One region of the Planomonospora corallina genome, then DNA from elsewhere that is predicted to be linked to it. Evidence: predicted binding sites of a transcription regulator. Region 1 holds the regulator's gene; the other holds the start of a gene.

Evidence for each region. Region 1 encodes LexA, which represses DNA repair genes until DNA is damaged. Its sites were predicted from a motif close to TCGAACANNTGTTCGA; they were not measured.
Region 2: ruvC (crossover junction endodeoxyribonuclease RuvC) is a predicted target of LexA. The motif match lies at 12,574-12,589, and genes of this name have one in related genera.

What each region holds. Positions count from the first base shown of each region.
Region 1 is NZ_JBHSBM010000025.1:119,633-134,901, forward strand. Features, by position in the region: gene ACFOWE_RS22590 (cytochrome P450) at 1-917, shown strand, start outside; gene ACFOWE_RS22595 (cytochrome P450) at 1,029-2,303, shown strand; gene ACFOWE_RS22600 (hypothetical protein) at 2,323-3,801, opposite strand; gene leuS (leucine--tRNA ligase) at 4,584-7,070, shown strand; gene ACFOWE_RS22610 (hypothetical protein) at 7,127-8,290, shown strand; gene ACFOWE_RS22615 (MalY/PatB family protein) at 8,416-9,582, opposite strand; gene lexA (transcriptional repressor LexA) at 9,817-10,527, opposite strand; gene nrdR (transcriptional regulator NrdR) at 12,068-12,541, shown strand; gene ACFOWE_RS22630 (vitamin B12-dependent ribonucleotide reductase) at 12,632-15,269, shown strand, end outside.
Region 2 is NZ_JBHSBM010000021.1:15,279-30,547, forward strand. Features, by position in the region: gene ACFOWE_RS18830 (phosphatidylinositol mannoside acyltransferase) at 1-838, shown strand, start outside; gene ACFOWE_RS18835 (glycosyltransferase family 4 protein) at 885-2,012, shown strand; gene ACFOWE_RS18840 (hypothetical protein) at 2,009-2,548, shown strand; gene ACFOWE_RS18845 (DUF3048 domain-containing protein) at 2,721-3,740, shown strand; gene ACFOWE_RS18850 (GAF domain-containing protein) at 3,766-6,516, opposite strand; gene pdxS (pyridoxal 5'-phosphate synthase lyase subunit PdxS) at 6,751-7,665, shown strand; gene ACFOWE_RS18860 (alkaline phosphatase D family protein) at 7,859-9,532, shown strand; gene pdxT (pyridoxal 5'-phosphate synthase glutaminase subunit PdxT) at 9,767-10,348, shown strand; gene ACFOWE_RS18870 (YebC/PmpR family DNA-binding transcriptional regulator) at 10,352-11,104, shown strand; gene ACFOWE_RS18875 (cation:proton antiporter) at 11,209-12,489, shown strand; gene ruvC (crossover junction endodeoxyribonuclease RuvC) at 12,623-13,210, shown strand; gene ruvA (Holliday junction branch migration protein RuvA) at 13,207-13,827, shown strand; gene ruvB (Holliday junction branch migration DNA helicase RuvB) at 13,978-14,994, shown strand.

The DNA.
Region 1 (15,269 bases):
TGCGGCGGATCGTCTCCCGGGCCTTCACCCCGAAGATGATCAACCAGTTCGAGGCCGACGTCCAGGCCGAGGCCACCCGGATCGTCGACGACCTGCTGGTCAAGGGGCCGGGGTGCGACTTCGTCACCGAGGTGGCCGCCCGCCTCCCCTTGAAGATCATCTGCGACATGATGGGCATACCGGAGGAGCACCACCAGACGGTCTTCGAGGCATCGAACATCATCCTGTCCGGCGGCGACCCGGAGTTCATGGAGGACCCCGGCCGCGCGGCCGAGCTGCTCCTCGGCGCGGGACAGCGCCTGCAGGACCTGGTCGTCTCCCTCGCCGACGCCGGCGGCGACAACCTCATCACCTCGCTGACCAGCGCCAACATCGACGGCGAGAAGCTGACGATGCAGGAGCTGGGATCGTTCTTCATCCTGCTGGTCGTGGCGGGCAACGAGACCACGCGCAACGCCATCTCGCACGGCCTGCACCTGTTCACCGAGAACCCCGGCCAGCGCGCGCTGCTCATGGAGGACTTCGAGGGGCGCGTCGGCGGCGCGGTCGAGGAGATCGTCCGGGTGGCCTCGCCGGTCACCTGGATGCGCCGCACGGTCACCCGCGACCACGAGATGAACGGACACCTCTACCGCGAGGGCGACAAGGTCCTGCTCTTCTATTGGTCCGCCAACCGGGACGAGTCGGTCTTCACCGACCCCCACCGGTTCGACGTCCTGCGGGCCGACGGGCCGCACGTGGGCTTCGGGGGGCCGGGGCCGCACTTCTGCCTGGGCGCCCACCTGGCCCGCCGGGAGATCACCGTGATGTTCCGCGAGCTGTTCACCCGGATCCCGCAGATCCGCGCGGCCGGTGAGCCCGACCGGCTCCGCTCCAGCTTCATCAACGGCATCAAGCACCTCACCTGCGACTTCTGAGCGGGTAACGCGCCGGCCCGAGCGGGCAACGCGCCGGCCCGAGCGGACGGCGCGCCGGCCCGAGCGGACGGCGCGTTGACCTGAGCGGGCGCGCCCGCCAATGATGGCGGTATGAGCGTGATGCCGGGCGAGCACGGGCCGATCACCTCGGTCGCCGACGTAGACCTGTCCGACCACACCTTCTGGGCCAGGCCCATGCGGGAGCGGGAGCACGCCTTCGCGCTCCTGCGGAGCCTGGACCGGCCGGTCTTCTACGCCGAGCCGGAGGTCTTCTTCGCGCCCAGGGGGCCCGGCTACCACGCCCTGGTACGGCACGCCGACATCCTGGAGGCGAGCCGCGCACCCGAGATCTTCTGCTCGGGGGACGGCGGCGCCACCAACATCCCGGACATGCCGCCGCAGTTCGCCGAGTACTTCGGCTCGATGATCAACATGGACGATCCCCGGCACGCGCGGCTGCGGCGGATCGTCTCCCGGGCCTTCACCCCGAAGATGATCAACCGCTTCGAGGCCGGCGTCGAGGCGGCGGCCGCCCGGATCGTCGACGACCTGCTGGTCAAGGGGCCGGGGTGCGACTTCGTCACCGAAGTGGCCGCCCGCCTCCCCTTGAAGATCATCTGCGACATGATGGGCATCCCGGAGAAGGACTACGGCTTCGTCTTCGAGCGCTCCAACCGCATCCTCGGCGGCTTCGACCCCGAGTACGGCGGTGGCGACCCGGCCGCGATCGGGGAGCACCTGCTGACGGCGGGCATGGAGCTGAACCAGCTCGTCCAGGACCTCGCCGCGCACCGGGCCGGGCACCCCGCCGACGACCTCATCTCGGCCCTGGCGTGCGCGAACATCGACGGGGAGCGGCTCACCGGGCAGGAGCTGGGATCGTTCTTCATCCTGCTGGTCGTGGCGGGCAACGAGACCACGCGCAACGCCATCTCGCACGGTCTGCACCTGTTCACCGAGAACCCCGGCCAGCGCGCGCTGCTCATGGAGGACTTCGAGGGGCGCGTCGCCGGGGCGGTCGAGGAGATCGTCCGGCTGGCCTCGCCGGTGAACTTCATGCGCCGCAAGGTGACCCGCGACCACGAGATGAACGGCAACCTCTACCGGAAAGGGGAGAAGGTCGTCCTCTTCTACTGGTCCGCCAACCGGGACGAGTCGGTCTTCACCGACCCGCTCCGGTTCGACGTCCTGCGGACCGAAGGGCCGCACGTGGGCTTCGGCGGGCCGGGGCCGCACTTCTGCCTGGGCGCCCACCTGGCCCGCCGGGAGATCACCGTGATGTTCCGCGAGCTGTTCCGCCGGGTCCCGCACATCGAGGGCGGCGAGCCCCAGCGGCTCTACTCCAGCTTCATCAACGGCATCAAGCACATGCCGTGCGTCTTCTAGCCCGCCCGGCCGTCCGTCCCTAGCCCGCCGTCGTCCGGATCGCCTTGAAGACGGCGTTGATGTCCGGCAGCAGCTCCTTCTTGCTGTCCGGCACCGACATGTAGACGATCGACGGCAGATCGGCCCCGGTGCTCACGGCCGCCACGACCACGGTGGTCCTCTGCTGGTCCGCGGTGACCTCGTAGGCGGCGAGCTGCGCCGGCAGGCCGCCGACGGACAGGGTCTGCTGGGCCGTCTTGCGCGCGGTGTTGCCCTCGGGGAAGAACTTCTTACGCGCCACGAGCGTGACCGCGTTGATCACCGGGGAGAGGTTCTCCGGTGAGGTGTAGTACTTCCGCATCCGGGGCGAGAGCGGTCCCGACATCAGCTGCGCGGCCACGGGCTTGCCCGCCGGGTCCTGTCCGGCCAGGACGTACTGCCGGGTGCTGAAGCCGTACGTGGTGGCCACGCTCGGGCGGGTGTCCAGCCGCCACGGCGCGCCCAGCTGCGGCAGGGTGAGCCCGGCCCTGGCGTCGGTGAGGGCGCCGGCCACCGGCGAGGCGTCACCGGGGAACTTCGGCAGGCGGCCGATCTTCTTCGCGGTGGGGCTCGGCTTGGCCGTCTGCGAGGGCTTGGTCGCGGCGGCCGCGGGATCCTCCTCGCTGGAGGCCAGCGGGCCGCCGATGAACGCCCACAGCACCGCGCCGACGAGCGCGATCACCGCCGAACCGGCGAGCGCGAAGACCCACACGGGCCTGCCGGACCCGGCGAGCTCGTCCTCCTCCCCGATCGCCTGGTAGTTGTCACCGAAGACGGTGTTCCACAGCTCCTGCTGGCGCTCCGGAGGAGGGGTCTTCGGCCCGCTGATCTGACCCGCCGTGACGAACGGCCGGTTGGGGTCGGAGGGGTCCCGGCTCAGGTGGCCGCCCGCCCGGCTCTGCCCGGGCTGTCCGCCCTGTCCGGCGCCGGCCTGCCCGGACGGCTCCGGCTGCGGGCCGGGCCGCCGTCCCCCGGGCACCGGGCGTCCGGGCCCGGCGGCGTCACGTCCGGGTCCGGCGTCATGGCCGGGGGCGGTGGGGAAGGAGGCCGGGGCTCCGAAGGTCGCCGTCCGGGCGAAGGGGTCACCGGACGTGAAGGGGTCCTGCCGCGCGAACGGGTCGTGCCCGGCGGCCGGAACGGCCCCGGGGCCGGAAGGGGCGCCGGGGCCGGCGTCCGCGACCGGCGGGGTCCAGCCGGGCCGGGAGTCCGGGCCGGGAGCGGCCCAGTTCGGCCGGGACTCCGCACCCTCGGAGGCACCCTCGGAGGCACCCTCGGAGGGTGCCGTCCAGTTCGGCCGCGAGTCGGACCAGGCGGGAGTGAAGAACGAGGAGGGCGCCGCCTCGCCGGAGGACGGGCCCCGCCCGCCGTCGCCGGAGGACGAGTCCCGCCCGCCGCCGGAGGCCGGGGCGGAGGGCCGCGCGGGGGAGTCCTGCCGGGGCCCGCCGTTTCCCTGCGGACCGGAGGCGTCCGTGCCGAACATCTGCTGCCACGAGCGGTTCCCCGGGATCGAGGCCGTACGGGACGGGGCCTCGGACGGGCCGGTCTGCGGACGGGGGAGGCGGGGGCCGGAGGAGTCGTGCGCGCCGGCGGATGAGGGCTCGGGCGTCTGGCCCCATGACGGGGGTACGGGGGGTCGGCTGGAATGATCCGAGGCCATGGCTTCCTTACCTCCCGCACGGGTGCCCGAATTATGTGTGTTGGGCATGTTCTCACGCGAGGCGGGGGGGTTCGCAGGAAAACGGGACAACGCTTCCCTGAACTGGAGGCCGGTGGGATCGGTCGGAGGGTCCTGCAGAGGCAGACCCGCCTCCGTGGGATCCGGGCCCTGCCCCGGCTCTGCTGAGTGTGCCACGGTGAAAAGGGTAAACTGCCGGGACAGACGAGGTCACAACAGATCCGTCGCCATCGCGTCTCGGTTGCCCCGGATGGACGGGCGCCCCCCATTGTGCCGCCCGGGCGGCTCCGGTGTCCCGGTTCCACCATGATCGGGTGCCGTCTTCCGGCCATGACCCCCGCTTGCGGACTGCGATAGTCTTGGACTATGCGTGCCGCGGCCCTGCTGCTTACCGGGCCGCATCGGCTCTCCCTGCCTTAGGGGGCGCCCCGCGAGATTCCGCGGTCCGGCCTGCCGCGCCGGACACGGGAGCGAGGGCGCGTTCCAGGCGCCCGCCGATGCGGCTGCCCTTCGCGTGAGCGGAGGGTTTTTCTATTGGGGCCGGATGGTCCAGGTCATCTGCGCAGACGTACACCGAGGGAAGAGACGTGAGCGAGCGAGCCGACACACAACGCGACGAGCAGCACTACGACCCCCAGGCACTGCAGGCGAAGTGGCAGCGGCGATGGGAGGAGCTGGACCCGTTCCGGGCCTCGGGCGACCCCGCCGACACCCGCGAGAAGCGCTACATGCTCGACATGTTCTCCTACCCCTCCGGTGACCTGCACATGGGGCACGCCGAGGCGTTCGGCATCGGCGACGTCGTCGCGCGCTACTGGGTCCAGAAGGGCTACAACGTCCTGCATCCCGTCGGCTGGGACTCCTTCGGCCTGCCCGCGGAGAACGCCGCGATCAAGCGCAACGCCCACCCCGCCGAGTGGACCTACGCCAACATCGAAACCCAGGCCGCCTCGTTCAAGCGCTATGGGGTCTCCTTCGACTGGTCGACCCGGCTGCACACCAGCGACGCCTCCTACTACCGGTGGACCCAGTGGCTGTTCCTGCGCTTCTTCGAGCGCGGGCTGGCCTACCGCAAGGGCGGTCTGGTCAACTGGTGTCCGAACGACCAGACGGTGCTGGCCAACGAGCAGGTCGTCGGCGGCAGGTGCGAGCGCTGCGGCGCCGAGGTGGTCCGCCGCGAGCTGACCCAGTGGTACTTCAAGATCACTGAGTACGCCGACCGGCTGCTGGAGGACATGGAGCAGCTGGAGGGCGGCTGGCCCGAGCGCGTGCTGAGCATGCAGCGCAACTGGATCGGCCGCTCCGAGGGCGCCGACGTCGACTTCGTGATCGAGGGCCGCGACGAGCCGGTCACGGTCTACACCACCCGCCCCGACACCCTGTACGGCGCGACCTTCTTCGTGGTCGCCCCGGACGCCCCGCTGGCCGAGGAGATCGTCTCCGACGGGCAGCGGGCGGCCTTCGAGGCATATCGGGCCGAGGTGGCCAAGCTGAGCGACATCGACCGGCTCTCCACCGACAAGGAGAAGACCGGCGTCTTCCTGGGCCGCTACGCGATCAACCCGGTCAACGGCGAGCGCATGCCGGTCTGGGCGGCCGACTACGTGCTGTCCGACTACGGCCACGGCGCCATCATGGCCGTGCCCGCGCACGACCAGCGCGACCTGGACTTCGCCCGCACCTTCGACCTGCCGGTCCGGGTCGTGGTCCACACGGGCATGGCCGACCCGGGGGAGACGGGGGTGGCGACCTCCGGCGACGGTGTGATGGTCAACTCCGGCCCCTTGGACGGCCTGGACAAGACCTCCGCGATCCGCAGGATCATCGAGATCCTGAGCGAGCGGGGCACGGGCAAGGCCACGGTCAACTTCCGGCTGCGCGACTGGCTGCTGTCCCGCCAGCGCTTCTGGGGCTGCCCGATCCCGATCATCCACTGCGTCGACTGTGGTGAGGTCCCCGTCCCGGACGAGCAGCTCCCGGTCACCCTGCCCGACCTGCGCGGCGAGGCGCTGGCGCCCAAGGGGATCTCCCCGCTGGCCTCGGCCGCCGACTGGGTCGAGGTGTCCTGCCCCAAGTGCGGTGGCCCCGCCCGGCGGGACACCGACACGATGGACACCTTCGTCGACTCCTCGTGGTACTACCTGCGCTACGTGGACCCGGACTACGAGGGCGGCCCGTTCGACGTGGAGAAGGTCCGCCAGTGGGGCCCGATCGACCAGTACGTCGGCGGGGTGGAGCACGCGATCCTGCACCTGCTGTACTCCCGGTTCTTCACCAAGGTCCTGCACGACATGGGCATGGTCGACTTCACCGAGCCCTTCACCCGCCTGCTCAACCAGGGCCAGGTGATCAACCAGGGCAAGGCGATGTCCAAGTCGCTGGGCAACGGTGTGGACCTGGGCCAGCAGATCGACGCCTTCGGCGTGGACGCCGTCCGGCTGACCATGATCTTCGCCGGTCCGCCCGAGGACGACATCGACTGGGCCGACGTCTCGCCCGCCGCCTCCCAGAAGTTCCTGGCCCGGGCCTTCCGGGTCATGGCGGAGGCGGGCGCGGCCTCCGCCCCCGGCGTGGACCTCTCCACCGGGAACCTGGAGCTGCGCAGGACCGTCCACAAGATCATTCATGAGGTCACCGGGCTGGTCGAGTCGCACCGCTTCAACGTGGCGGTGGCCCGCATCATGGAGCTGACGAGTGCGGCCCGCAAGGCCATCGACTCCGGGCCCGGCGCCGCCGACCCGGCCGTCCGGGAGGCCGCCGAGACCCTGGCGGTCATGCTCTCGCTGGTCGCGCCGTACGTCGCGGAGGAGGGCTGGGAGCGTCTGGGGCACCCGGCCTCGGTCGTGAGGGCGGGCTGGCCGGTGGCCGAGGAGGCCCTGCTGGTCGAGGAGTCCGTCACCTGCGTCGTGCAGGTCGCCGGCAAGGTCCGCGACCGGCTGGAGGTCTCCCCGGAGATCTCCGAGGACGACCTGAAGGCGCTGGCGCTGGCCTCGGAGAAGATCCAGGGCTTCCTGACCGGCGCGCCGCGCAAGGTCATCGTCCGCGCGCCGAAGCTGGTCAACATCGTGCCGTAGCGGATGGGGCGCGTCCAAAACCACCCATTGGGCGCGCCCTCTACTATAGTTCCCGCATGCGACGTATCGCGGTCTCCCTCGCGGCGGCAGGGCTGGTCCTGTCGGGCTGCTCGGGCGGGGAGGCCGTTCCGGGCCGTCCGTCCGCCGCCCCGGCTCCTCCCTCGGGTCTTCCCTCCACCGTTCCCTCCACCGCCCCGTCTCCCGCCGCCTCCCCCTCCGGAGACGGGCAGGAGAGCACGGGGAGCTCCTCGTCCGGCAGGGACGAGGGTCTCCGCGAGGCGATGGCCGCGGTCTCCGGCAGCGGACCCGCCGACCTGTACTTCGAGTACGGCGCTCCGGGCCACTGGCGCGAGCTCGGTGTGCTGACCGCGCGGGGAGCGGAGGAAGGTCCCTGGGCGTCCTCCGTCCTCTACGGGATGAGCGATCTGAGCACCGCGCCCCTGCTGGCGGAGAGGACGGGCATCGACCCCTTCGCCGCGGACCGCGCCATCACGATCGGCCACCAGCCGGACAGGAGCGTCCGCCTCGACGGCGGCGTCGACGCCGGGACCGTCAGGAGGAGACTGACCGAGCGGGGCGCCGAACGCGCGAAGATCGGCGGCCGCGACGGTCTCGTGCTCGCCAGGGACCGCGCGGCCGGATCCGTGGACCGGCTGCGCGACATCGGGGTGCTGAACCTGCTCAACAAGGTCGTCGTCACCGGCTCCACGATCGCCATGGGAACGGCCTCGGGCCCGCTCACCGCGGCCTTCGGCGGGCCGGACTCCCTGGCCGGCAGCCCCTCGCACGCCGCCGTCGCCGACTGTCTCGGCGGCAACCTCGTCAACGCGGTCATCCTGCGGGAGAAGGAGTCCGCGGCGGTGGCCCTCTACGCGGTCGGGCTGCGCCGTCCGGTGTTCCCGGAGGACACCCCGGTCAACGTGGTCTGCGTGCTGCCGAGGGACGGTTTCGCCGCCGAGGTGAAGAAGACCTTCACCGGCAGGCTCACCACGACCGCCAAGACCCTGCAGGGCGAGTCGTACGGGAAGTACGCCTACGCGATCGAGCACGACGAGGTGGCGAGCGGCGGGTTCACGGCCCTGCGCGCCACGCTCAGGATCGCCCCGGGAGGCAGGGCGGATCTCGCGCACCGCATGCTGGCCGACGGGAACCTGGAGGCGGCGGCCGACCCCGCCTCGCCCCTGCCGGACATCGGCGGCTCCTTCGAATCGACCCCCTGACCTCCACGGGGACGTACGGCCGGCCGACGCGGTCGCGGGGCAGGGCCCGGAGGAGGTCCCCGCTCTGACCTCGCCCGGCGGCCGGGGAGGTCAGAGCGAGGAGACCCCCGCCCGGGGCGGGGAGGTCACGGCGAGAAGGCCTTCACCGCCCGGGCGACGCGGTCCAGGATCTCGGAGAGGACGGGCTCGGAAGTGGCGAAGTTCAGCCGGGCGAACCCCTCTCCGCCGGGGCCGAACGACGGGCCCGCGCTGAGCATCACCCGGGCCTCGCGATTCAGGAACTCGGCCGGGTCCTCGCCCAGCCCCAGCGTCCTGAAGTCCAGCCAGGCCAGATAGGTGGCGTCGGGTACCCGGTAGCCGACGCCCTCGGGGAGCCGCTCGGCGACCAGGCGCCGGTTGCGATCGAGCACCGCCCGCGCCCGCTCCAGCCAGCCGTCGCCGTCCCGCCAGGCCGCGACGGTCGCGTCGACCCCGAACACGTGGGCCGCGCCGTACAGGTGGCGGGGCTGGGCGGTCAGGGCCGCGCGTACCGCGGACGGTCCGAGGTGCGCCACCGAGCAGCGGATGCCGCCCAGGTTGAAGGCCTTGGTGGCGGAGGTGAGGGTGACGGTCCGCTCGGGCAGCAGCGTGGCGAAGGGGACGTGCCCGGCCGGACCGTGGGTGAGGTCGGCGTGGATCTCGTCGGAGACGACCAGCAGGTCGTGGCGCTCGGCCAGCTCGGCGAGGCCGGTGAGCTCGGCGCGGGTGAACGAGCGTCCGGTCGGGTTCTGCGGGTTGACCAGGAGCAGCACCCGGCAGCGCCCCTCGGCGAGCCGGGCGGCCAGGGCGTCGAGGTCGAAGCCCCAGGAGTCGCCGGAGGGCTCCATCGGGACGGGCAGAGGCGGCCGGTCCATGTCGGCCAGTGTCTGCAGGAAGGGAGGATAGGCCGGGACGTGCAGGGCGACCATGTCCCCGGGCCGGGTGGTCAGGTGCAGGACGACCTGGAGGGCCTGGTTGATGTCGGTGAAGGAGCGCACGTGGCCGGGGTCGGCCTGCCAGCCGTACCGCCGCTCCATGCGCTCGGCGAAGGCTCCGGCGAGGGGACCGTCACCGAGCTGGTCGAGCCAGGCGGGATAGCCGAGGTCACCGTTGGCCCGGCGGAGCAGGGCCTCCCGCACGGCGGGAGCAACCGGGAAGTCCATGTCCGCGACCCACGCCGGAATCACCCCGGGTCCCGCCAGGGACCACTTCGCTCCGTCCCGAGTGGTCAGGTCTTCCAGGGTCAGATCGTTCATATCGGGCAGATCGCTCACCGCCTCAGCTTAGTAGGGGTGGGCGGCCCGATGCTCTGGCCGATGTCCGCGGGCGGCCGGTGGAGGTGGGGCCATCGGCCCGTGCGGATGCCGGGCGGGCCGATGGCGCGGGATCGGTTCGGCAGTTCGGCGGTGCCGGTTCGAAAGCGCCGGTTCGTGACCGGCTCATGGCCGGCCCGGCGCCGGGGCGGGACGCGGCGCCCGCCCCGGCGCCTCCTGCCGGAGCGCGCCGGCTCAGAGCTTGCGGAGGACCGCCACGACCTTGCCGAGGACGGTGGCCTCGTCGCCCGGGATCGGGTCGTAGTTCGGGTTGTGCGGGACCAGCCAGACGTGGCCGTCCCGGCGCTTGAAGGTCTTGACGGTGGCCTCGCCGTCGATCATCGCCGCCACGATGTCGCCGCTCTCCGCGACCGGCTGCTGGCGGACGACCACCCAGTCGCCGTCGGCGATGGCGGCCTCGATCATCGAGTCACCGGTCACCTGGAGCAGGAAGAGCGTGCCCTCGCCGACCAGCTGCTTGGGCAGGGCGAAGACGTCCTCGATGCTCTCCTCGGCGAGGATGGGGCCACCGGCGGCGATCCGGCCCACGAGGGGGACGTAGGAGGCGGTGGGACGGCTGACCGGCGTCTCGTCGCTCCCCGCGTCGGGGTCCACCCACAGCACGGGCTCACCGGGCAGGCGGACCTCCAGCGCGCGGGGCCGGTGCGGGTCACGCCTCAGGTAGCCCTTGCGCTGCAACGCCGTCAACTGGTGGGACACGCTGGAGGTGCTGGTGAGCTGCACCGCCTCGCCGATCTCACGCATCGAGGGCGGATAGCCGCGCTGCTGCACGGAGTCGCGGATCACCTCAAGGATCTTGCGCTGCCTGGGGGTGAGGCCGAGGGAGTCACGCCTGCGCACCGCCAGGTCACTGGGGGCCGCGCCGTTCTCATTGCGCTCGCTCATGCGATCTCCTCGCCTCCCGTTCCGTATTCCTCGTGTCGCACACAGCGACCGTACTCCTGTCGAAGATCATCTTCAAACAATTGTTCGAGTCTTCCTCGAAATCCTCGACGGCGTGGTGTACAACATCGTACGGGAGTTCGATCGACATCGTGTTCGATTCGCCGATCTTTCCGCTGCCCGGGTCCGGGCGCGGGGAGGGGGGAGCGTGTGAGGACGACCGGGCAGGAGCGGCGATCCCGGCGGGCGGCCGGGCGGGCACGGGCATCGGAGCAGGGGGTCGGGCGGGCCTGGGTTCCCGAGCGGGCGGGGCGGGCGCGGACGCCCGACCAGGCGGTGGGGTGGGCGAAGACCCCCGACCGGGCGGGGGGGTGGGGGCGGTGGCCCGGGCCGGAAGGACGGCCGGAGCCCGGGCGGCCGCGCCTGCGGGTGCTGGAGGGAGGGCGGTCCGGGGCGATGCGCGACGCTCCCCGCTCCGGAGGAAGGCGCCAGGGGCCGGCGCGGAGCGCCGGGGACGCCGGGAACGTCAGTGGAACCGGAGGTGTCCGGGGCGCCGTTCGAGGCGTCGGGAGGGCTCAGGGCGTCCGAGGCGCTCGAGGCGCGAAGGATGCCGGCGGCGTCGGAGGTGCCGGGGGCGCCAGAGGTGCCGGAGGCGTCCGGCGCGCTTCCGCGCCGCCGGTCAGGCTCACCCGCAGGGGCCGGGTCGTGGCGGTGCTCGCACTCGTCCTGCTGGCCCTCGGCCTGCTCTGGGCGATCATCCGTCTCCTCCCCGCCTGACACACCCGGTGGGCGCCCGGACGGCGCGCTCGGGTGGTGCGACCGGGGGTGCGCACCCGGAGGCGGCGTGTCCGGGGTGCGGGCCGGGAGGGTGCGGTGTCCGGGTGGTGCGACCGGGGGTGCGAACCCGGAGGCGGCGTGTCCGGGGTGCGGGCCGGGAGGGTGCGGTGTCCGGGTGGTGCGACCGGGGGTGCGAACCCGGAGGCGGCGTGTCCGGGAGACGATCGGACCGGCCGGAGCCGGTCGTGAACGGCCGCCGTGTCACGGGCGGTGGCGGCCGTCCGGTACCCTCGTCCGGCCTGCGGCGTGGCCTGGTCCGAGATCGCGGGCCGGGATCGGGCCCGCTCTGACCTGCGCGGCCGCTTACCCGGCCGGGCGCTCCGGAGGCGTCGACGGGACCCGCGGGGACGGGGCGGAGAGGTGCGGCGGAGCGGGGCGGCGGGCAGGCCCCCTCGGAGCGGGGCGGGACGGCGCACGCCGGGTCCGGGGAGAGGCCTCCGGCGGCCGGGGAAGGGCGACACGCCCGGCTCGCGGTCCTGATCTGCGGCTTCACTCGGGTCTCGCCGATCAACTTGCGTTCATGGTCGCGCACTTCTACGGTTGCACCACAACATCTAGTGGCACCACCCACTCAGTCTCACCATAAGTTGTGTTTCTGTTACCGCACTCCGCCTTCGCCGGCGGATTCAGTGCGGGCATCGCGCATGGAATGACGTGAGGCCGGCGGGGCAGGTGTGACACCCGGCAGGCCAAGGAGGCGACGCACGTGCACTGTCCGTTCTGTCGCCACCCTGACACGCGGGTCATCGACAGCCGGTCCACCGAGGACGGCGCGGCCATCCGCCGCCGGCGCACGTGCCCGGAGTGCGGGCGCAGGTTCACCACGCAGGAGACGGTGCTCCTCATGGTGGGCAAGCGCAGCGGGGTGACCGAGCCCTTCTCCAGGGACAAGGTGATCGCCGGGGTCCGGCGGGCGTGCCAGGGACGGCCCGTCAGCGAGGACTCCCTGGCCCAGCTCGGCCAGCGCGTCGAGGAGAGCATCCGGGGGACCGGAGCCGCGGAGATCCCCGCCCACGAGGTCGGTCTGGCGATCCTGGGCCCGCTCCGCGAGCTGGACGAGGTGGCCTACCTCCGCTTCGCCTCGGTCTACCGGGGGTTCGAGACGCTGGCCGACTTCGAGGCCGAGATCAGGCAGCTGCGGGCGGAGCGTTCCGCCCAGCAGGACGCCGAGCAGGACTGAACAAGAAGTCAATCCCCGGGCGCCGGGGGAGTCGAGCGGCGCGTTGATGTGGTCGGAAGGGCTCCGGCGGGGGCCCGGAAGGGGGAAGTCATGACGGAGACGGTCAGCGGCACGGCGGCGCGCGGAGGCAAGCGCCCGCGCAAGGGGCTGAAGATGAAGCGCGTCTTCACCACCCCCGGCGTGCACCCGTACGACGAGGTGGCGTGGGAGCGCCGTGACGTCGTCATGACCAACTGGCGTGACGGCTCGGTCAACTTCGAGCAGCGCGGCGTGGAGTTCCCCGCCTCCTGGTCGGTCAACGCCGCCAACATCGTCACCACCAAGTACTTCCGGGGCGCCGTCGGCACCCCGCAGCGCGAGTGGAGCCTCAAGCAGCTCGTCGACCGCGTGGTGGGCGTCTACACCAGGACCGGCGTCGAGAACGGCTACTTCGCGACCGACGAGGACGCCGAGATCTTCGACCACGAGCTCAAGCACGCCCTGGTCCACCAGGTCTTCAGCTTCAACTCCCCGGTGTGGTTCAACGTCGGCACCGCCTCGCCCCAGCAGGTCAGCGCCTGCTTCATCCTGTCCGTCGACGACCAGATGGAGTCCATCCTCGACTGGTACAAGGAAGAGGGTGTGATCTTCAAGGGCGGTTCCGGCTCCGGGGTGAACCTCTCCCGGATCCGCTCCTCCAAGGAGCTGCTCTCCAGCGGCGGCACCGCCAGCGGCCCGGTCTCCTTCATGCGCGGCGCGGACGCCTCCGCCGGCACGATCAAGTCTGGCGGCGCCACCCGCCGGGCGGCCAAGATGGTCGTCCTCGACGTCGACCACCCCGACATCGAGGAGTTCATCGAGACCAAGGCGCGCGAGGAGGACAAGGTCCGCGCGCTGCGCGACGCCGGGTTCGACATGGACCTGGGCGGCAAGGACATCGTCTCCGTCCAGTACCAGAACGCCAACAACTCCGTGCGCGTCTCCGACGAGTTCATGCGCGCGGTGGAGAAGGGCGAGAAGTTCGGCCTGCGCGCCCGCCTCACCGGCGAGGTCATCGAGGAGGTCGACGCCCGCGACCTGTTCCGCAAGATGGCGACCGCGGCCTGGGAGTGCGCCGACCCCGGCATCCAGTACGACGACACGATCAACGACTGGCACACCTGCCCGGAGACCGGCCGCATCACCGCCTCGAACCCGTGCTCGGAGTACGTCCACCTGGACAACTCCTCCTGCAACCTGGCGAGCATCAACCTGCTGAAGTTCCTCTCCGGCGACGGCTCCTTCGACGTCGAGAACTTCGTGAAGATCACCGAGCTGATCATCACCGCGATGGACATCTCGATCTGCTTCGCCGACTTCCCGACCGAGAAGATCGGCGAGACCACCCGCGCCTACCGCCAGCTCGGCATCGGCTACGCCAACCTGGGCGCCCTGCTGATGGCCACCGGCCACGCCTACGACTCCGACGGGGGCCGGGCCATCGCCGCCGCCATCACCTCGCTGATGACCGGCGCCTCCTACCGGCGCAGCGCCGAGCTGGCCGGCATCGTGGGGCCGTACGACGGCTACGCCCGCAACGCCGAGGCGCACAAGCGCGTCATGCGCAAGCACGCAGGCGCCAACGACACGCTGCGCACGCTGGAGACCATGGACCGGGCGATCCACGCCGAGGCGTCCCGCCAGTGGGCCGAGTGCCTCAAGCTCGGCGAGAAGAACGGCTACCGCAACGCCCAGGCCTCGCTGCTGGCGCCCACCGGCACCATCGGGCTCATGATGGACTGCGACACCACGGGCGTCGAGCCCGACCTGTCGCTGGTGAAGTTCAAGAAGCTCGTCGGCGGCGGCTCCATGCAGATCGTGAACCAGACGATCCCGCGGGCCCTGGCGAGGCTCGGCTACCAGCAGGAGCAGGCCGAGGCCATCGTCGAGTACATCGCCGAGCACGGCCACGTCGTCGACGCCCCCGGCCTGCGCCGCGAGCACTACGAGGTGTTCGACTGCGCCATGGGCGAGCGGGCCATCGCGCCCATGGGCCACGTCCGGATGATGGCCGCGGTCCAGCCGTTCCTGTCCGGGGCGATCTCCAAGACCGTCAACCTGCCGGAGTCGGCCACGATCGACGACATCGAGCAGGTCTACCTGGAGGGCTGGAAGCTCGGCCTGAAGGCCCTGGCCGTCTACCGCGACAACTGCAAGGTCGGTCAGCCGCTCTCCGCGGGCGGCAAGAAGGCCGCCGAGAAGAGCGAGGAGAAGGCGGCCGCCGCGGAGCCGGAGGTCAAGGTCGTCGAGATCGTCCGCCCGACCCGCCGCCGGCTGCCCAACCAGCGTCCGAGCAGCACGACCCGCTTCACCGTGGGCGGCGCCAAGGGCTACATGACCGCCTCGTCCTACCCCGACGACGGTCTCGGCGAGGTCTTCCTGAAGATGTCCAAGCAGGGCTCGACCCTCGCGGGCGTCATGGACGCCTTCTCCGTGGCCATCTCCATCGGCCTGCAGTACGGCGTGCCGCTGGAGACCTACGTCAGCAAGTTCGTCAACATGCGCTTCGACCCGGCCGGCATGACCGACGACCCGGACATCCGCATGGCCGCCTCGGTGATGGACTACATCTTCCGCCGCCTGGCGCTGGACCACCTGCCCTACGAGGAGCGTGCCGCGCTCGGCATCTTCTCCGCGGCCGAGCGCGCCGCCCAGCAGCGCGGCGAGGACCCGGCGGCGCTCCAGTCCGAGGAGGTCATGGCGGAGCTGG
Region 2 (15,269 bases), on a different contig from region 1:
GCCCGAGCGCCTGGTCGCCCGGGGCTTCGAGGCCGCCGCCGACCGGCTCTGGCGCGGCCGGGGCCCCTCGGTGCGCCGCCTGGAGGCCAACCTCGCCCGGGTCAGGGGCGCCTCGCCCGGCGACCCGGCCGTGCGGGAGCTGAGCCGCGCGGGCATGCGCTCGTACTTCCGCTACTTCCACGAGGTCTTCCGCCTGCCGTCCGTCCCGAAGGCGGAGATCCTCGCCCGGACCCACGTCACCGGCGCCGAGCGCATCTTCGACAATCTGGAGCGGGGCCGCGGCGTGGTGCTCGCCCTGCCGCACATGGGCAACTGGGACGCGGCGGGGGCCTGGCTGGTGGCCTCGGGGCACCCGTTCACCACCGTGGCCGAGCGGCTGCGGCCCGAGTCGCTCTTCCGCCGCTACACCGCCTTCCGCGAGGGACTCGGCATGGAGGTGCTCCCGCTGACCGGCGGCGACGGCCAGAACTTCGGCACGCTGGCCCAGCGGCTGCGCTCCGGCCGGCCGGTCGCCCTGCCCGCCGAGCGCGACCTGACGGCCAAGGGCATCGAGGTCGCCTTCTTCGGAGCGGCCACCCGCGTGCCGGCGGGCCCGGCGCTGCTGGCCGTGCACACCGGCGCGGCGCTGCTGCCGGCCATCACGTACTTCCACGGACGCGACTGGGGCCTGGACATCCACGAGGAGATCGAGGTGCCGGCCGAGGGCACCCGCCAGGAGCGGGCGGCCGCCGTCGCGCAGAGCCTGGCCGCGGTCTTCGAGAAGGGCATCGCCGAGCACCCCGAGGACTGGCACATGCTCCAGCGCCTCTGGCTGGAGGACCTGGAGCCGAGGTCGTGACGGCCGGCACGGCCGGTCGCGGCGCGGGCCGGGCGGTGGGGGAGCGATGAGGGTCGGCATCGTCTGCCCGTACGCCTGGGACGTGCCGGGCGGCGTCCAGGTGCACATCCGCGACCTCGCCGAGGCGCTCATGGAGGACGGCCACCACGTCTCGGTGATCGCCCCCGCCTCCGACGACGCGGAGCTGCCCGGTTACGTGACCTCGGTGGGCCGCGCCGTCCCGGTGCCCTTCAACGGGTCGGTGGCCCGGATGTCGTTCGGCTTCCTGTCGGCGAACCGGGTGCGCCGCTGGGTGCGCGACGGGCGCTTCGACGTCCTGCACGTGCACGAGCCGTTCATCCCCTCGGTGGGCCTGCTGGCCTGCTGGGTGGCGAGAGGGCCGATCGTGGCGACCTTCCACGCCTCCTACGGGCGCTCCCGCGCCTTCTCCGTCGCGACCCCCGTGATCATGAGCGCGCTGGAGAAGATCACCGCCCGGATCGCGGTCTCGGACGCGGCGCGCAAGACCCTGGTGGAGTTCATCGGCGGCGACGCCGTGCTCATCCCCAACGGGGTGACGGTCCGCCGCTACACCGACGCCGAGCCGCTGCCGCGCGCCGCGGACGCCGAGGTGATCGGCTTCCTGGGCCGGATGGACGAGCCGCGCAAGGGCCTGCCCGTGCTGCTGGAGGCGTTCGCGCTACTGGCGCCCGAGCGGCCGCGGCTGCGCCTGCTGATCGCCGGGCCCGGGGACGCCGACGAGGTGCTGGGGCGGGTCCCGGCCGCCTTCCACGATCGCGTCGACCTGCTGGGCATGGTCAGCGAGGCCGACAAGGTCCGCGCCTACCACTCGGTCGACGTCTTCTGCGCGCCCAACCTGGGCGGGGAGAGCTTCGGCATCGTGCTCACCGAGGCGATGTCGGCCGGGGCGGCGATCCTGGCCAGCGACATCCCGGCCTTCCGCAAGGTCCTCGACGAGGGGCAGGCCGGGGCGCTGTTCGAGACGGGCGACGCCGGGTCGCTCGCGCGTGAGGCCGCCGCGCTGCTGGACGACCCCGCGCGCCGGGCCAAGCTCTCGGACGAGGCCCGCACCGCCGTGTGGAAGTACGACTGGTCCACTGTCGCCCGCGACGTCGTCCGCGTCTACGAGACGGTGGCGCGCACGGGCGGGGTCGAGGAGGACGACACCCCGTGACGGCTACGACGGTCCTGGTGGTGGGTGTGGTCCTGCTGCTCACCGCCGTCTACGTCTCCTGGCGGGCGGGCCGGCTGGACCGGCTGCACATCCGGCTGGAGGTGGCCCGCGAGTCCCTGGACGCCGCCCTGGTGCGGCGGGCCGCCGTCTGCCTGGAACTGGCCGGCTCCCGCGTCCTGGACCCGGCGACGAGCCTGGTGCTGGCCGCCGCGGCCCACGAGGCCCGTACGGCGGGCCCGGAGGAGCGCGAGCGCGCCGAGAGCGACCTGTCGCGGGTGCTGCGGGCGGTGCTGGACCAGGAGCGCTTCCGGGAGAAACTGGCCGAGACCTCCGCCGGAGCGGAACTGCTCCAGGAACTGGACGCCGCGGTCGCCAAGGTCGTCTACGCCCGCCGTTTCTACAACAACGCGGTGAACCTCGCGCGTGCGGCCCAGCGCCGCCGGCTGGCCCGCACGCTCCGGCTGGCGGGGCACACCCCGTACCCGGACTTCTTCGAGATCGACGACGCTCCGCCGCAGGCGCTGGCGGCGGAGTGAGCCCCGCGGGCCGGGGCCGGAGCCGGCGGGACCCCGGGGGCGCCGCGCCGCCGCGGACGGGCCGCTCCCGCGCGGTCTCCCAGGTCATAGACATGAAATCGCTATACAAGCGGAACGCCAGGCAAGTCGGTCACCGGTAAGCTCTTGGCGATTTTCAGGCCGATTCGAGGAGATGACCGTGCGGCTACCCCGGATGATCGCCGTCACACTGACCGGAGCGGCGGTCCTGCTGCCGGCCGCGGCCTGCTCGTCCGACGAGCCCGCCCCGGGCAGGCAGCCGCAGGCGGCGGCGGAGTCCCCGGAGCCGACGCCGACCCCGGAGCCGACCCACCCCTTCACCGGCCTGCCCGGCGGGACCCGCGGCCCGGTGCTCGCGGTGAAGATCGAGAACACCGCGGCGGGCAAGCCGCAGCTCGGTCTCAGGAGTGCGGACATCGTCTACGTCACCCAGGTCGAGGCCGGCCTGACCCGGCTGATCGCGGTCTTCTCCTCGAAGATCCCGCCCAAGATCGGCCCGGTCCGCAGCGCGCGCATCACCGACCTGCACCTCGTCCCGCAGTTCGGCAAGCCAGCCTTCGCCTACTCCGGCGCGCAGACCAAGATGCTCCCGTTCATCGCCGCGGCCCCGCTGTTCGACGTCTCCGACAGCCGCGCCCCGGGAGCCTACTTCCGCCAGCCGGGGCGCTACGCCCCCTACAACCTGTTCGCCGAGACCAAGAAGCTGCTGGCCGGGGCGCCCAGGGCGAGCAAGGCGAAGGACATCGGCTTCACCTTCGGCGACGCCCCGGCCGAGGGCGGCACGCCCCGCAGGACCTACAGCGTGAAGTACCCGGCGGCCCGCTTCACCTTCGGCTGGTCGGAGAAGGCCGGCAAGTGGCTGATCTGGCAGGACGGCAAGAAGGACATGGCGGCCGAGGGCGGCCAGCTCGCCGCCCCCACGGTCGTCGTGCAGTACACCAAGACCGAGCGCTCGCAGTTCCACGACAAGAACCAGAGCTACACGCCCCTGGTGCGCACCACCGGCAAGGGCCGGGCGGTCGTCCTGCGCGACGGCAAGGCCTACAAGGCGCGCTGGAGCCGCGCCTCGGAGAAGGAGGGCACCGTCTTCACCACCGAGACCGGTGAGCCGATGAACTTCGCCCCCGGCCAGGTCTGGGTCGTCCTCGCCTCGGCCAGGCCCGTCGTCCCCTGAGGCCCGCTCCGGACCCGCTCCGGGCTCAGTGCGGCGCCGACGGGTCGGCCGGCAGCCGCACGGTGAAGGCGGTGCCGCCGCCGGCGCGCGGCGCGGCGGTGACGGTGCCGCCGTGCGCCTCGACGATCGCCTTGGTGATCGCCAGGCCGAGGCCGGTGCCCTTGATCCCGGCCTGCCGGGCGGTGGAGGCGCGGAAGAACCGGGAGAACAGCTGCTCGTACTGGTCGGCCGGGATGCCGATGCCGCTGTCGGCGACGGTCACCGCGACCGTCCCGTCCCGGCCGTCTCCGCCGCCGGGCTCCGCACCGGCGTCCGGACCGCCGTCATGGCCCGCGGTGACGGTGACGGCGCCGCCGTCGGGTGTGTACTTGATCGCGTTCGACAGCAGGTTGTCCATCACCTGGCGCAGCCGTACCGGATCGGCGTGCACGTGCAGGTGGTGGGGGAGGTCGGCGGTCAGGTCGATCCGCTTGGCCTGCGCGGCCGCCCGGTGCTCGTCGACGGCCTGGCGGACCAGGCGGGTCAGCCACACCGTGCGCGCGTCGACGCTCACCCGGCCGCTCTCCAGGCGGGCCAGGTCCAGCAGGTCGTCGACCAGCTCCTGCAGGTGGTCGCTCTTGCGGTCGATGACCTCGATGAAGGCGCGCAGCTCGGCGGGGAGGCCGGGGGCCTCGCGCAGCATCTCGGCGTAGCTGCGGATGACGCCGATGGGGCTGCGCAGCTCGTGGCTGGCCATCGCCATCAGGTCGTCCTTCATCGCGTCCAGCTCCCGCAGCCGGTCGACCTGCTGCTGGCGCTGGGCGAGCAGGCGCTCGCGCTCCTCGGCGATCTCGCGGTGCGCGGTGACGTCGCTGGAGATGCCGTCGACCAGCAGCCGCTCCCCCTCGCGGCGGGGCACGCCCCTGCTCCAGATCCAGCGGGTGACGCCGTCCAGGCCGATGAGCCGGTACTGCAGCTGGGCCCGGCGGCCGGCGATCAGCTCGGCGCAGTAGGCGCGGAAGGCGTCCTGGTCGTCGGGATGGACGAACCGGAGCATGACGGCGATGAAGTCGTCGTCGGGGGCCAGGTGCAGCCGTCCGCCGAAGACGGCGGTGTGCTCGGTGTTGACGTAGATCGCGCGGGTCGTGCCGTCCGGCCGGACCTCGACGGTCCAGATCTTGTCGGTGAGCTGGTTGACGATCTGGTCGAACTGGCGGCGGCTCTCGGCCAGGACGACGGCGAGCTCCTCGGCGCGGCGGCGCTCCATGTACCGGCCGACGTGGGCGCAGACGCCGTCCAGCAGGTCGACCAGGTCGTCGTCGGGCTGCTGGGGGTGGTCGGCGCCGAAGATCAGCACGCCCAGCACCTGGTCGCCGCTGCGCACCGGCAGGGCCATGGCCGAGCGGATCCCGGCCCGCGACCCGGCCTGCAGGCGGGAGAAGCCGCGCGGATCGGCCGCCATGTCGCTGATCCAGACCGGCTCACCGCGCTCCCAGGCGAGCCCGGGCAGGTCCTGCCCGCGGGCGAACACGGCCGGGTGGCCGGCGGTGAAGGCCGACAGGTCCCGCCCGGGCCTGCTCCAGAAGGCGATGGAGGCGATGGACTCCTCGCCGGAGTCGACCTGCCAGTACTCGCCGTAGGTCCACCCCAGCGCTTCGGTGACCGCGGCGGCCACGCCGGCGGCGGCCTCCCTGCTGGAGGGGGCGTCGGCCAGGACCTCCGCCACGGCGTGCTGGGCCGAGCGCAGCGTCTCGGCCCGGTGGGCGGCGGTGACGTCACGCAGGATCACCACCGCGCCCAGACGCCCGTCGTCACCGTCGATCGGCCGGCCGGTGACGGAGAACCGGCGCGGCTCGGCGTCCGGGGGACGGGTGACGATCTCCTCGCCGTCGATCCGCTCGCCGGCCAGGGCCCGCGCCAGCGGCACCCGCGCGCCGCGCAGCGGGGTGCGCCCGTCGGCGGCGAAGATCTGGAAGACCTCGCCTGTCTCCATGACGTGGCGGTGGGGGCCGTCCGGGCGGATCTCCCGCAGCGGCCGGTTGGTCAGGATCACCCGGCCGTCGCGGTCACAGGCGTCGACCCCCACGTCCAGGTTGTCCAGCAGCGTCCGCAGGAACATGCGCTCGTCCTGCCGATCTGCCCCGCCGCGGTCACCACCGCGGTCACGGTCGTGGTCACCGTCGCGGTCGCGGTCACCGTCGCGGTCGCGGTCGCGGTCGCGGTCGCGGTCGCGGTCACCGTCACGGTCGTGGTCACGGCCACCGGACGCCTCCCGGACGCGGTCCGGCTCCGCGGGCGGTCCGGGCCGGGGCGAGCGCAGCGCGATCTCGGCCTCCGCCAGCGCGGCCAGATCCTCCAGCGCGTCCAGCTGCCCGGCGTCCCACTGCCGGGGCGCGGCGTCGATCACGCACAGCACGCCCAGCACCTGGCCGGCGGGGGCGCGCAGCGGCGTCCCGGCATAGGAGCCCAGATCCCCGCGGGCGACGGCGCCGACGCCCCGCCAGCGCGTGTCGGCACGGGTGTCGGGCACGGTCAGCGGCGCGCCGGTGGCGACGATGTGCCGGCACAGCGACTGCGACAGGGGCGTCCGCCGGCTCCGCTCGGGAGCGGCGCACCCGGCCGTGCTGACGACGACCTGCCGGTCCGCGTCGATCAGCGAGACCATCGCCCCCGGCACCCGGAGCCAGCGGACCGCCAGGCGGGTCACCCTGTCCAGCAGCGGCACCCGCTCCGCCTCCAGCAGCCCGGTGGCGCGCAACGCCCGCAGCCGCAGTCGGTCATGGATGTGGTCTGTCATCGACACGGTCCATCTCCCCCGAGAGTTCTCCACCCGTATCCGTGCCCACCAGCAACGTTACGCGGCCACGGGCGGCGGACGGCGATCAGCGCCCTCCGCCCTCCCCGGTCCGCCGGAGCGGGGAGGGCGGAGTGGTGTGGGGAATACCCGGGCCACCGCCTACGATGAACAGGTGGCGGCCGCCGCGTGGGCGGCCCGTGATCCGCAGCAACCAGCCTCGTGAGGTAGAAGACCGTGTCCAGCAGCACGCCCGAAGTCACCGAGACCGCCATCACCGGAACCGCCCGGGTGAAGCGCGGCATGGCCGAGATGCTCAAGGGCGGCGTCATCATGGACGTCGTCACCCCGGAGCAGGCCAAGATCGCCGAGGATGCCGGCGCGGTCGCCGTCATGGCGCTGGAGCGGGTCCCCGCCGACATCCGGGCGCAGGGCGGCGTCTCCCGGATGAGCGACCCCGACATGATCGACGGCATCATCAACGCCGTCTCGATCCCCGTCATGGCCAAGGCCCGCATCGGCCACTTCGTCGAGGCCCAGGTCCTGCAGTCGCTCGGCGTCGACTACATCGACGAGTCCGAGGTGCTCACCCCGGCCGACTACGCCAACCACATCGACAAGTGGCAGTTCACCGTGCCCTTCGTCTGCGGCGCGACCAACCTGGGCGAGGCGCTGCGCCGCATCACCGAGGGCGCGGCCATGATCCGCTCCAAGGGCGAGGCCGGCACCGGCGACGTCTCCAACGCCGTCACCCACATGCGCACGATCCGCGCCGAGATCAAGCGCCTGTCCTCGCTGCCCGCCGACGAGCTCTACGTCGCGGCCAAGGAGCTGCAGGCGCCGTACGAGCTGGTGGCCGAGGTCGCAAGGACCGGCAAGCTGCCCGTCGTGCTGTTCACCGCCGGCGGCATCGCCACCCCGGCCGACGCCGCGATGATGATGCAGCTCGGCGCCGAGGGCGTGTTCGTCGGCTCCGGCATCTTCAAGTCCGGCAACCCCGCCGAGCGCGCCGCCGCCATCGTCAAGGCCACCACCTTCTACGACGACCCGGACGTCGTCGCCAAGGTCTCCCGCGGCCTGGGCGAGGCCATGGTCGGCATCAACGTCGACGAGATCCCGGTCCCGCACCGCCTCGCCGAGCGCGGCTGGTAAGTCCTGACGGCGGGGCGGCCTCCCGCGCCGCCCGGTCCGGCGCGCGGGACGGTCACCCGCGGTGAAAGACGCCGTCAAAGGCGGCGCCCGTGAAGGGCGCCGCCTTTTGCGCGTCCTGAGGAGTTCACCCTCTTGTCGTGATCGTCGGCGAGGCCGCGGCTTCACCGTCCGATCGCCCCGGGAGGATCCCCCCATGTCCCAGCTCAGCAGGCGCTCCTTCCTCGTCACCGGCCTCGCGGGCGCCGCGGCCGGCCTGCCCTCCGCCGCGCGCGCCGCCCCCGGCCCCGGCGGCGGGGCCTCCCCGGCCTCCCGGGAGCTGCGCTCCGACCCCTTCACGCTCGGCGTGGCCTGCGGCGACCCGGACTCCGGCGGCTTCGTGATCTGGACCAGGCTGGCGCCGCGGCCGCTCGCCGAGGACGGCGCGGGCGGCATGCCCGCCAGGCCCTTCGCCGTCCGCTGGCAGGTCTACGCCGACGAGGCCGGCCGCCGGCCCGTACGGCAGGGCGTGGCCATCGCGCGCCCCGAGCGGGGCCACAGCGTCCACGTCGAGGTCGACGGGCTGGCCTCCGGCCGGGACTACTGGTACCGCTTCAGGGCCGGGCGGTACGTCTCGCCGACGGGCCGGGCCCGGACCGCCCCGCACCCGCTGTCGTACGGCTCCGGGCTGGTGCTGGCCTTCGCCTCCTGCGCGCAGTACGAGCACGGCCACTTCACCGCCTACCGGCGCCTGGCCGAGGACCACCCCGGCCTGGTCCTGCACCTGGGCGACTACCTGTACGAGTACGGGCGCGACGTCTACACCGCTCCCGGCGGGAACGTCCGCCACCACGAGGGGCCGGAGACCGAGACCCTGGCGGACTACCGCCGGCGGCACGCCCAGTACAAGACCGACCCCGACCTGCAGGCGGCGCACGCCGCGGCGCCCTGGCTGGTCGTCTGGGACGACCACGAGCTGGACAACAACTGGGCCGGAGAGGTGCCGGAGAAACCGGAGACCCCGCAGCCGGGCTTCCCCGCCCGCCGCGAGGCGGCGTTCCGCGCCTACTACGAGAACATGCCGCTGCGCCGCGGGTCCGTCCCGCGCGGCGCCGGCATGCGGCTCTACCGGCGGATCCGCTGGGGGAGGCTGGCCGTCCTCCACCTGCTCGACACCCGGCAGTACCGCAGCGACCAGGGCTGCGGCGACGGCTACCGCGACTGCCCGGAGGCGGCCGTCCCGTCCCGCTCGATCACCGGCGCCGAGCAGGAGCGGTGGCTGCTGGAGGGCCTGCGCCGCTCGCGGGCGCGCTGGGACCTCCTGGGGCAGCAGGTCTTCTTCGCCCAGCGCGACAGCGACGCCGGACCCGCGAAGGTCACCAACCAGGACACCTGGGACGGCTACCCCGCCTCCCGGCGGCGGATCACCCAGGGCTGGGTGGACGCCGGGGTGCGCAACCCGGTCGTGCTCACCGGGGACGTGCACGCCCACTGGGCCGGCGACCTCAAGCTCGACTACGACGACCCGGCGTCCCGCACGGTCGGTTCCGAGCTGGTGACCTCCTCGATCACCTCGGGCGGGGACGGCCGCGACTCCGACCCGGCCGCCCACCCGTTCCTGGCGGTCAATCCGCACCTGAGGTTCCACAACGACCAGCGCGGCTACGTGGTGACCCGCATCGAGCGCGAGCGGCTCACCGCGGACTTCAAGGTGCTGCCCCAGGTCTCCCGGGCGGGCGCGGAGGCGTACACCCGGGCGAGGTTCGTCGTCGAGGACCGGGTCCCCGGGATCCAGCAGACCTACCTGCGCCCGCTGGATCCCCCGGTGGCCGCAACGCCCGCGATCGACCAGGTCCGGGAGACCGTGGACCGGGAGACCAGGCGCCCCTGACGGCGTCACCGGGCCCGCGCGAGCCCGCGCCGGGGCGGCCGTGCGGCCGTCCCGGCGCCTGCCCGGGAGCGTCCCGCGGGAGCGCCGCGCGGAGGGCGGGGCGGCCGGTCCGGCGGGGCACGCCCGTGCCGGAGGAGGACGGCCGGAGGCGGAGAGGCGATCACCGTCCGGCACACCGCGCGGCAGCGGTTACCCTCGTAGGGCGAACCCGACGAGCCGGACGAAAGGACGAGCGTGCCCACGATCGGTGTGCTGGCCCTCCAGGGAGACGTGCGCGAGCACATGCGCGCGCTGGAGGACGCGGGAGCCAAGGCGGTGGCCGTACGGCGCCCCGGTGAGCTGGAGACCGTCGACGCCCTCGTCGTCCCGGGCGGGGAGTCCACCACCATGTGGAAGCTCGCGACCACGTTCGAGATGCTGGAGCCGCTCCGGGCGCGGATCGCGGGCGGCATGCCCGCCTACGGGTCCTGCGCCGGAATGATCATGCTGGCCGACCGGATCCAGGACGGTGTCGAGGGTCAGCAGACCATCGGCGGCATCGACATGACGGTCCGCCGGAACGCCTTCGGCCGCCAGATCGACTCCTTCGAGGCCGACATCGACTTCGCCGGCCGGGGCGGGCTGCGCGCGGTGTTCATCCGCGCCCCCTGGGTGGAATCGATCGGCCCGGAAGTGGAAGTGCTGGCCCGGGCCGAACCTGCCGATAGGATCGTCGCGGTCCGCCAGGGGCCGCTGCTCGCCACGTCCTTCCATCCGGAGCTGATCGGGGACGCGGGCGTGCATTCGTACTTCGTGGAAATGGTGAGGGAGTTCTAGGCGATGTCCGGCCACTCCAAATGGGCGACGACGAAGCACAAGAAGGCCGCGCTTGACTCCAAGCGGGGCAAGCTGTTCGCCAAGCTCATCAAGAACATCGAGGTCGCGGCCAGGACCGGTGGCCCCGACCCGGACGGCAACCCGACACTGTACGACGCCATCACCAAGGCCAGGAAGAGCTCGGTCCCGCTGGACAACATCGAGCGCGCCCGCAAGCGCGGCGGTGGCCTGGAGGCGGGCGGCGCCGACTGGCAGACCATCATGTACGAGGGCTACGCCCCCGGCGGCGTCGCGGTGCTGATCGAGTGCCTCACGGACAACCGCAACCGGGCCGCCTCCGAGGTCCGCGTGGCGCTGACCCGCAACGGCGGCTCGCTGGCCGACCCCGGCTCGGTGTCCTACATGTTCAACCGCAAGGGCGTCGTGATCGTCCCCAAGGGCGGCCTGTCCGAGGACGACGTGCTGATGGCCGTCCTCGACGCGGGGGCCGAGGAGGTCAACGACCTGGGCGAGAGCTACGAGGTCGTCTGCGAGGCCGGTGACCTCGTCCCGGTCCGCAAGGCCCTGCAGGACGCCGGGATCGACTACGACTCGGCCGAGTCGAGTTTCCTGCCGACGATGAACGTCCCCCTGGACGAGGAGGGCGCGCGCAAGGTCTTCCGGCTGATCGACGCGCTCGAGGACAGCGACGACGTGCAGAACGTGTGGGCCAACTTCGACGTCTCCGACGAGGTCATGGAGAAGATCGAGGCCTGACGGGCGGCGCGCCCCTCCCCGGCGGAGGGGCGCGCCGTTCCGTCCTGCCATCTTGGTTGTTCTGCGAGGTTTGTCCCCCTGCGTACGGGTAGCAGCGGCTCACCATGGGGAGCCCTGATCTCGTCTTCGCGGTGGCCGGCGCCGGAGCCCTGCTCGCCGCCGTGCTCCCGCAGCTGCTCGACCGGCGGCCCTTCTCGCTGCCGCTGGCCTGCCTGATCGGCGGGTTCCTCCTCTATCTGGTGCCGCTGGGGCTGTCGCGGCCCGACCCCGTCGCCCACCGGGCACTGCTCGAGCACGCCACCGAGGTCTGCGTCATCATCTCGCTGATGGGCGCGGGGCTGGCGATCAACCGGCCCTTCCGCTGGGCCCGGTGGGCCTCGACGTGGCGCCTGCTGGCATGGACGATGCCGCTGAGCGTGGCGGCGGTCGCCCTCGCCGCCCACACCCTGCTGGGCTGGCCGTGGGCCGCGGCGCTGCTGCTCGGAGCCGTGCTCTCGCCGACCGATCCGGTGCTCGCCTCCGACGTGCAGGTCGGCCAGCCGGTCGACTGCGAGAAGGACGACGACGAGGTGCGGTTCACGCTCACCTCCGAGGCCGGGCTCAACGACGGCCTGGCCTTCCCGCTCGTCTACGCCGCGATCGCCCTCGCCCTCGCCGGGGGCGGCGCCGGCTGGGTCGCGGAGTGGGCGCTGGCCGACCTGCTCTACAAGTGCGTGGTCGGGGTGCTGGGCGGCCTGGCGACCGGCACCCTGCTGGGACGGCTGTTCTTCCGGGCCAGGACGGCGGACCTGCGGCTGGCCGAGCACCGCGACGGCTTCGTCGCGCTGGCCGCGACGTTCCTGGCGTACGGCGCCACCGAGCTGACGGGCGGGTACGGCTTCATCGCGGTGTTCGTGACCGCCTGCACCATCAGGGCCGCCGAGCGCACCCACGGCTACAACGGCGTGCTGCACGGTTTCATCGAGCAGATCGAGCGGCTGCTGACCGCCTGGCTGATCCTGCTGCTCGGCGGGTTCGTCGCGACCGGCGGACTGTCCGCGCTCACCTGGCAGGGGGCCGCGGTCGGGCTGGGCCTGCTGCTGGTGGTCCGGCCGCTGACCGGCTGGCTCGCCGGCCTCGGCGGACGGGCGGGGCCGCGCGAACGCGGGGTGATCGCCTTCTTCGGCATCCGGGGCATCGGCTCGCTGTACTACCTCGCCTACGGGCTCGGCCACGCGGGCTTCGGGGTGCCGCCCGAGGAGCTCTGGGCCGTGGTGGCGTTCACCGTGGTGGCCTCGCTGGTCCTGCACGGCGTCACGGCGACGCCGGTGATGGAGCGGCTGGACCGGCTGCGGGTGAGGGCGGCCGAGGACGGCGGCGGGGAGCCCGCCGCCCAGCGGCTGTGAGCCCCCGTCCCCGCCGGCCGGGGGAGCGGCGGGTCCGGCGGCCTTTCCGTGCGGGGCGGGGCCGCCAGGCGGTAGAGTCGGGCACCGAACAGGTGTTCGGCGGGTGGGAGGCGTGCCGGTGCGGGTGCCCGAACTGCGGGTGATGGGGGTCGATCCAGGGCTGACCCGGTGCGGGCTCGGCGCGGTGGAGGGACGCCCCGGCGCCCCGCTGCGCCTGGTCAAGGTCGGCGTCGTGCGCACGGCGGCCGACGAGGAGATCGGGGCCAGGCTGGTGGCCGTCGAGGCCGGGATCGAGCGGTGGCTCGACGAGGTCAGGCCGGACGCCGTGGCCGTGGAGCGGGTCTTCGCCCAGCACAACCTCCGGACCGTGATGGGCACGGCCCAGGCCTCCGCCGTCGCCATCCTGTGCGCCTCGCGGCGCGGCATCCCGGTGGCGATGCACACCCCCTCCGAGGTGAAGGCCGCGATCACGGGAAGCGGCACGGCGGGCAAGCAGCAGGTCGGCGCCATGGTGACCAGGCTGCTGCGGCTCGACGAGATGCCCAAGCCCGCCGACGCCGCCGACGCCCTCGCGCTCGCCATCTGCCACGTGTGGCGGGGCGGGGCGCACAACCGGCTGGCCGAGGCGCTGGCCAGGACGAGGACGGAGCCGGGCACGACCGCGGCGGCCTACTTCCGCGGCCGGGGTCGCGGCGGACATGCGAGAGGAACGATGAAGTGATCGCCTCGGTGCGGGGACGGGTGACCACCATCGCGCACGACAGGGCGGTGGTCGAGGTCGGCGGCGTGGGCGTGCTGGTGCACTGCACCCCGGGCACGCTCGCGACGCTGCGTGCGGGCGAGGAGGCCCGCCTGTCCACCTCCCTGGTGGTCCGCGAGGACTCGCTCACGCTGTTCGGCTTCGCCGACGACGACGAGCGCGGCGTCTTCGAGATGCTGCAGGCCGCGAGCGGCGTCGGGCCCAAGGTGGCGCTGGCCATGCTGGCCGTGCACACGCCCAACGCGCTCCGGGTGGCCGTCGCCGCCGCCGACGTCAAGGCGCTGACCCGGGTCCCGGGCGTCGGCCCCAAGGGCGCCCAGCGGATCATCGTCGACCTCAAGGACAAGCTCGGCACCCCGGAGGAGGCCGTCAGCGCCGCGCTCAACGGCCGTGCGGCCGCGCCCGCCTGGCGGGATCAGGTCCACTCGGGACTGGTCGGCCTGGGCTACTCGGCCAAGGACGCCGACGAGGCCGTCGCCGCGGTGGGCCCGCAGGCCGACGCCGAGCTGGCCGCGGGCCGGACCCCGCAGGTCGCGGCCCTGCTGAAGGCGGCGCTGCGTGCGCTGAGCGTGCGATGAACGGAGGAGGTCACGTGAGTGAGCGGAGCGAGCGAGCCATGGGTGCTGCAGTGTCGCTCGCGCGGCCGACGGAGGAGGTCACGTGAGTGAGCGGAGCGAGCGAGCCATGGGTGCTGCAGTGTCGCTCGCGCGGCCGACGGAGGAGGCCGCGTGAGTGAGCGGGATCTGGTGTCGCCGGAGGCCGAGGGCGACGAGCGGCTGATCGAGGCCGCGCTCCGGCCCAAGCGGCTGGAGGAGTTCATCGGCCAGGCGCGGGTGCGCGAGCAACTCTCACTGGTGCTGCACAGCGCGCTGCGCCGCGGGCGGCCCCCGGACCACGTGCTGATGAGCGGGTCGCCGGGGCTGGGCAAGACGACCCTGTCGATGATCATCGCGACCGAGCTGGGCGTGCCGCTCCGCATCACCTCGGGGCCGGCTCTGGAGCGGGCCGGTGATCTGGCGGCGATCCTCTCGACGCTCTCGGAGGGCGAGGTCCTCTTCGTCGACGAGATCCACCGTATGGCCCGCCCGGCGGAGGAGATGCTCTACCTCGCCATGGAGGACTTCCGGGTCGACATCGTCGTGGGCAAGGGGCCGGGCGCGACCGCGATCCCGCTGGAGATCGCGCCCTTCACCCTGGTCGGGGCCACCACCAGGGCGGGGCTGCTGCCCGCGCCGCTGCGCGACCGCTTCGGTTTCGTCGCGCACATGGACTTCTACGAGGCCGGGGAACTGGAGCAGGTCCTGCACCGCTCGGCGCGGCTGCTCGGCCTCCGGCTGCCCGACGACGCCGCGCGCGAGATCGCCGGGCGGTCGCGGGGCACGCCCCGTATCGCCAACCGGCTGCTGCGCAGGGTGCGCGACTTCGCCGAGGTGCGGGCGGAGGGGGAGATCTCGAAGGAGGTCGCCGCGGCCGCGCTGGACCTCTACGAGGTCGACGCCGAAGGTCTGGACCGGCTGGACCGGGCGGTGCTGGACGTGCTGCTGCGCAGGTTCGGGGGAGGTCCGGTCGGCCTGTCCACGCTGGCCGTCGCGGTGGGGGAGGAGCCCGAGACGGTCGAGGTGGTCGCCGAGCCGTTCCTGGTCCGGCAGGGCCTGCTGGCCCGGACCCCGCGCGGCCGGGTCGCGACCGCCGCGGCGTGGTCGCACCTGGGGCTGACGCCGCCGCCGGACGCGTTCGGCGCCTGAGGAGCGGGTGCGGCGCCTGAGGGCTCCGCACCCGTCCGGTGGGCACGGCGCCGTACACACCCGTGCGGTGGGCGCGGCGCCGTACATGAGGGACGCGCACCCGTGCGGTGGCGCGGCGTCGCACATGAGAGACGCGGGAGAGATGCGGAAGAGACGCGGAGCCGGCGGCGTTGTTCCTGGAGAGCCGGTGGCGTTGCTCCCGGAGGGGGAGGGGGCGCGGACTCCGGCGCGGCGGAGCCGTACAGGGATGATCACGGATCGGTGACGAGGGTCTC